DNA from 2 places in the Pseudomonas sp. PSKL.D1 genome. Region 1 is predicted to be linked to the other one. Evidence: predicted binding sites of a transcription regulator. Region 1 holds the regulator's gene; the other holds the start of a gene.
The links. Region 1 encodes sigma-54, which starts transcription at its own class of promoters, with help from an activator protein. Its sites were predicted from a motif close to ANTGGCATNNANNTTGCTNT; they were not measured.
Positions count from the first base shown of each region.

Region 2: a site for sigma-54 is predicted at 1,295-1,314, ahead of PVV54_RS17855 (CmpA/NrtA family ABC transporter substrate-binding protein). Genes of this name have one in related genera too.

Region 1 is NZ_CP118607.1:4,780,217-4,783,529, forward strand. It holds gene lptB (LPS export ABC transporter ATP-binding protein) at 1-694, shown strand, start outside; gene PVV54_RS21370 (RNA polymerase factor sigma-54) at 869-2,362, shown strand; gene hpf (ribosome hibernation-promoting factor, HPF/YfiA family) at 2,441-2,749, shown strand; gene ptsN (PTS IIA-like nitrogen regulatory protein PtsN) at 2,762-3,226, shown strand; gene rapZ (RNase adapter RapZ) at 3,229-3,313, shown strand, end outside.
Region 2 is NZ_CP118607.1:4,050,652-4,053,964, forward strand. It holds gene rmf (ribosome modulation factor) at 1-107, shown strand, start outside; gene PVV54_RS17850 (quinone-dependent dihydroorotate dehydrogenase) at 205-1,227, opposite strand; gene PVV54_RS17855 (CmpA/NrtA family ABC transporter substrate-binding protein) at 1,357-2,559, shown strand; gene PVV54_RS17860 (ANTAR domain-containing response regulator) at 2,571-3,146, shown strand.

The DNA of each region.
Region 1 (3,313 bases):
GAGCTACAAGGGGCGGCAGGTCGTACGTGACGTCAGCCTGTCGATCGACAGTGGCCAGATCGTCGGCCTGCTCGGCCCCAACGGCGCCGGCAAGACCACCTGCTTCTACATGATCGTAGGGCTGGTACAGGCCGACCAGGGCCGTGTGCGCATCGACAACCTCGACGTGAGCCACCAGCCCATGCACGGCCGCGCTCGCGCGGGCATCGGTTACCTGCCGCAGGAAGCTTCCATCTTCCGCAAGCTGTCAGTTGCCGACAACATCATGGCGATCCTCGAAACACGCCAGGATCTGGACCGTGAAGGCCGGCGCAAAGAGCTGGAAAGCCTGCTGCAGGAGTTTCACATCAGCCACATCCGCGACAACCTCGGCATGAGCCTGTCCGGTGGTGAGCGCCGCCGGGTGGAAATCGCCCGCGCCCTGGCCACCGCACCGAAATTCATCCTGCTGGACGAACCGTTCGCAGGCGTCGACCCGATTTCGGTGGGCGACATCAAGCAGATCATCCATCACCTCAAGGCCAAGGGCATCGGGGTGCTGATCACCGACCACAACGTGCGTGAAACCCTGGATATCTGCGAGACCGCCTACATCGTCAACGATGGCCAACTGATCGCCGAAGGCGATGCCGAGACCATCCTGGCCAACGAGCTGGTCAAGGAAGTCTACCTGGGTCACGAGTTCCGCCTCTGACCCCGGTAGCGCGCCTGGAGCGCTGGCATTTATGCCCGGACGGGGCTTAAGTTGTTACAGCACTCTAGGCAAACGCTACATTTTAAGGCATAAAACTTGCTTGATTCTGGCGCCTCGGCGCCCGTGTAGTGGATGGCGCATGCGCGCCGGCGAACAAGGTATTTAGCCCCTGCCATGAAACCATCGCTCGTCCTAAAAATGGGCCAGCAACTGACGATGACCCCGCAGTTGCAACAGGCCATCCGTCTCCTGCAGCTTTCCACCCTGGACCTTCAGCAGGAAATCCAGGAAGCGCTGGAGTCCAACCCGATGCTCGAACGTCAGGAAGACGGCGACGACTTCGACAACAGCGACCCGATGGCGGATAACGCCGAGAACAAGCCGGCCGCCGAAGTCCAGGACAACAGCTTCCAGGAAAGCACCCCCAGCGCAGATAACCTGGAGGACGGCGAGTGGAGCGAGCGAATCCCCAATGAACTCCCGGTAGATACGGCCTGGGAGGACATCTACCAGACCAGCGCCAGCAGCCTGCCAAGCAACGATGACGACGAGTGGGACTTCACCACCCGCACATCCGCTGGCGAAAGCCTGCAGACCCACCTGCTGTGGCAGCTGAACCTGGCACCGATGTCGGACACGGATCGGCTGATCGCCGTCACCCTGATCGACTGCATCAACGACCAGGGCTACCTCGAAGAATCCCTCGACGAAATCTGTGCCGGCTTTGATCCGGAGCTCGACATCGAGCTGGACGAAATCGAAGCAGTACTGCACCGCATTCAGCAGTTCGAACCTGCCGGCGTCGGTGCTCGCACCCTGGGTGAATGCCTGCTGCTGCAACTGCGCCAGCTTCCCGCCAGCACGCCCTGGATGACCGAAGCCAAGCGCCTGGTTACCGACTTCATCGACCTGCTCGGCAGCCGCGACTACAGCCAGCTGATGCGCCGCATGAAGCTGAAAGAGGACGAACTGCGCCAGGTCATCGAACTGGTTCAAACCCTCAACCCGCGCCCAGGCTCGCAAATCGAGTCGAGTGAGCCGGAGTACGTGGTCCCTGACGTGATCGTACGCAAGGACAGCGACCGTTGGCTGGTTGAGCTCAATCAGGAGGCGGTGCCGCGCCTGCGGGTCAACCCGCAATATGCCGGTTTCGTACGCCGTGCCGACACCAGTGCCGACAACACTTTCATGCGCAACCAGTTGCAGGAAGCGCGCTGGTTCATCAAAAGCCTGCAAAGCCGCAATGAAACGCTGATGAAGGTTGCCACCCAGATCGTCGAGCACCAGCGCGGCTTCCTGGACCACGGCGACGAGGCAATGAAGCCATTGGTGCTTCACGATATTGCGGAAGCGGTGGGCATGCACGAGTCGACCATTTCGCGGGTGACCACGCAGAAATACATGCACACCCCACGCGGCATCTACGAACTGAAATACTTTTTCTCGAGCCACGTGAGCACCGCCGAAGGCGGAGAGTGCTCGTCTACAGCGATCCGCGCGATCATCAAGAAACTGGTTGCCGCGGAAAATGCGAAAAAGCCATTGAGTGACAGCAAGATCGCTGGTTTACTGGAGGCACAAGGCATCCAGGTCGCCCGTCGCACCGTCGCCAAGTACCGTGAGTCCCTCGGCATCGCACCGTCGAGCGAACGCAAGCGACTGATGTAGCCCCTGGATGTGCCACAGCGTTTGTGGGGCAGGTGCAATATCTGCCTCTTTATGCACGGGCAACAAAGGAGAAGCTGTATGCAAGTCAATATCAGTGGACAGCATGTAGAAGTCACCCAGCCGCTGCGCGATTACGTGCTTGAAAAGCTCGCCCGGGTGGAGAGTCACTTCGACAGGATCACCAACGTGCAGGTCATCATGAAGGTCGAGAAGCTGCAGCAGAAGGTCGAAGCGACCGTGCAGATTCCCGGCGGTGAAGTGGTTGCCAACGCCGAACACGAAGACATGTATGCAGCAATCGACGCCTTGGCCGACAAGCTCGACCGCCAACTGAAAAAACACAAGGAAAAACAGCAAAGCCTGCTGCAAGGTGCAGCTGCACGCTGATCCCTCTCATCCATGATCCGACTTGAAACCATCCTGACCCCCGGCCGTTCCCTGGTGAACGTGCCGGGCGGCAGCAAGAAGCGCGCCCTGGAAAAGGTCGCCACCCTGATTGCCGAACAAGTACCCGAGCTGGAGATGCAAAACGTCTTCGACAAGCTGATCGCCCGCGAAAAGCTTGGCTCCACCGGTTTTGGCAACGGCATCGCCATTCCCCACTGCCGGCTGGAAGGTTGCATTGCACCCGTCAGCGCCCTGCTCCACCTGGATGCTCCGATTGACTACGACGCCATTGATGGCGCCCCGGTCGACCTGCTGTTCGTCCTGCTGGTGCCAGAAGCTGCCACCGACGCCCATCTGGAGCTGCTGCGCCAGATTGCCAGCATGCTGGATCGCAAGGAGGTTCGCGAGCGCCTGCGTGCTGCAGACAGCAGCAAGGCCCTGTTCCAGGTAGTCCTGGACGTACAGAACGAGCACTGAACATGCGCCTGATCATCGTTAGCGGCCGGTCCGGCTCCGGCAAGAGTACCGCCCTCGATGTACTGGAAGACAACGGCTATTACGTCA
Region 2 (3,313 bases), 730 kb from region 1:
GCCAAGCCTGGATCAACGGCTGGCGTGAAGGTCGCGGTGATAACTGGGACGGAATGACTGGCACCGCTGGCATCCATAGACTCAACGAAAATCACGCCGTTGGCTGAACGAGGACACTGAATTCGAGTCACCATGCGCGCCCTATCCGGGCGGCGGGCTACGGCCCAGGGGCCCCTAGATGGGGCCCTTTTTTATTCCGTCAGATCAGCGAGGCATTGCCGCAATGGCATCCACTGCCTCACGAATCAGCGCCGGCCCTTTATAGATGAAGCCCGAATAGATCTGCACCAGGCTTGCACCGGCCGCAATCTTCTCGGCCGCATGGCGGCCTTCAGTAATACCGCCCGCCGCAATGATCGGCAGCTTGCCACCCAGTTCGCCGGCCAGCACCTTGACGATGTGGGTGCTCTTTTGCAGCACCGGCGCACCCGACAGGCCGCCGGCTTCACCGCCAAACGCCAGGCCTTCAACCCCTTCGCGCCCCAGGGTGGTGTTGGTGGCGATCACCGCGTCCATTCCCGACTCCACCAGCGCAGCAGCTACCAGCGCGGTTTCTGCGTCGCTCATGTCCGGCGCGATCTTGATGGCCAGCGGCACTCGCTTGCCATGCTCGGTGGCCAACTGCTCACGGCGCTCGGCCAGGGCATCGAGCAACTGCTTGAGCGAGTCGCCAAACTGCAGGCTGCGCAGGCCCGGAGTGTTGGGCGAGCTGACGTTGACGGTGATGTAGCTGGCTGCGCTGTACACCTTGTTCAGGCAGATGAGGTAGTCGTCCACCGCACGCTCGACCGGGGTATCGAAGTTCTTGCCGATGTTGATACCCAGCACGCCGTCATAACGCGAGGCCCGCACGCGCTCCAACAGGTGGTCGACACCCAGGTTGTTGAAACCCATGCGGTTGATGATTGCAGTGGCTTCGGGCAGGCGGAACAGGCGTGGCTTGGGGTTGCCCGGCTGCGGGCGCGGGGTCACCGTGCCGATCTCGACAAAGCCGAAGCCCAGCTGGGCGAAGCCGTCGATGGCCGCGCCGTTCTTGTCCAGGCCAGCGGCCAGGCCCACCGGGTTGGCGAAGTTCAAGCCCATCACGGTCACCGGCAATGCCGCCGGCTGCTTGCACAGCACGCCGTTGAGCCCGAGGCGGCCACCGGCGCCGATCAGGTCCAGGGACAGGTCGTGGGAAGTTTCCGGGGAAAGCTTGAACAGCAGCTGGCGGGCCAGGGTATACATGGGCGGGCAAGGCTCTGGGGAGAGTGAGGGGGCGATTATAGCCAGCGCGCGCCCGGCAGGACAGGGCCTTGGCACATGGGTTGCTACTTCCCTTGCACACAGCCTTATCAGTACGGGCGAGGACACCGCGTGAACACAGCACCCCTGGCCTGGGTCAACGGCAGCGATGCACCGGAAAAACCCAGCCTCGACATCGGTTTCATGGCCCTCACCGATTGCGCATCGGTGGTGGTGGCCGCCACCCAGGGTTTTGCCCAGCAACAAGGCCTGACCCTCAACCTCAAGCGTCAGGGCTCGTGGGCGGGGCTGCGCGACAAACTGGCCAGTGGCGAACTGGATGCCGCCCACTGCCTGTACGGGCTTGTGTACGCCGTTCACCTGGGCATCGGTGGCGTACCGGCCAGCGATATGGCCGTACTCATGGGCCTGAACCAGAATGCCCAGGCCATCAACCTCTCGCCTGCGCTGCAACGCAAAGGCGTGACCAGCCCTGAGGCACTGGCACGTCAGGTGCACCAGCATGGCGCACGACTGACCTTCGCCCAGACCTTCCCCACCGGCACCCACGCCATGTGGCTGTATTACTGGCTGGCCAGCCAAGGCATCCACCCGCTGCACGACGTCAACAGCGTGGTCGTGCCGCCCGCACAAATGGCCGCGCACATTCAGGCAGGACGCATCGACGGTTTCTGTGCAGGGGAGCCGTGGTGCGCCGCTGCCGTGGCCCAAGGCCAGGGCTTTACCCTGGCCACCAGCCAGTCGATCTGGCCCGACCACCCGGAAAAGGTGCTGGCCTGCGCCCGCCACTTCGCCGAGCAATACCCCAACAGCGCCCGCGCCTTGATCAAGGCGATCCTCGCTGCCAGCCGCTTCATCGAGCAAAGCCAGGAAAACCGCCGCAGCACTGCGCAATTGCTCAGCAGCAGTGCCTACCTGGACACTTCGGTGGAAAACATCGAACCACGGCTGCTTGGTGACTATCAAGACGGCCTGGGCAATCACTGGCAAGACCACCACGCCCTGCGCCTGTTCGACCAGGGCCGGGCCAACATGCCCTATCTGTCCGACGGCATGTGGTTCATGACCCAGTTCCGTCGCTGGGGCCTGCTGCGTGAAGACCCCGACTACCTTGCCGTGGCCACCCAGGTACAGCAACTGGGGCTGTACCGGCAAGCCGCGCAAGCGCTGGGCATTGCTGCCCCCGACCTGCCCATGCGCAGCAGCCTGCTGATTGACGGCACGCGCTGGGACGGCAGCGCCCCCTACGCCTATGCCCGCAGTTTCCGTTTACATGCCTTGGGTGACTCACCCGATGCCCGTGTGGGTTGCTGAGGGCCATGGCCATGCTGCGAATTCTGCTGATAGACGATACGCAAAAGAAGGTGGGGCGCCTCAAGGCCGCGCTACGGGAAGCCGGGTTTGAGGTGATCGAAGCGCCGGATTTGACCATCGACCTGCCCGCCTGCGTCGAAACGGTGCACCCGGACGTGGTGCTGATCGATACCGATTCACCCGATCGGGACGTGATGGAGCAGGTGGTGATGGTCAGCCGCGACCAGCCACGTCCGATCGTGCTGTTCACTGATGAGCACGACCCGGGCGTGATGCGCCAGGCGATCAAGGCCGGGGTCAGTGCTTATATTGTCGAGGGCATCCATGCCGCGCGGCTGCGGCCGATCCTGGATGTGGCCATGGCCCGCTTCGAGAGCGACCAGGCGCTAAAAGCCCAGCTACAGGCGCGCGACCAGCAATTGGCCGAGCGCAAGCGCATCGAGCAGGCCAAAGGCTTGTTGATGAAGATGAAGGACTGCAACGAAGAGCAGGCCTATACGCTGATGCGGCGCCAGGCCATGAGCCGCCAGCAGAAGCTGATCCAGGTGGCCGAGCAGATCATTGCCATGCACGAGATGCTTGGTTAGTTGAAAGGAATGCCCGCTCCCACACTGATCGCATTGCAAAGCTGGCCCGGCTTTTGCTGCATGAACCTCACCGGTAGCCAACGGCGGTTGCCCCAGTCAACTCCCCGACAAAGACGTCGCTCTCCCTCCCCATCAGTGGGCCGGGTAGCGGCGTCTTTTTTGTTTCC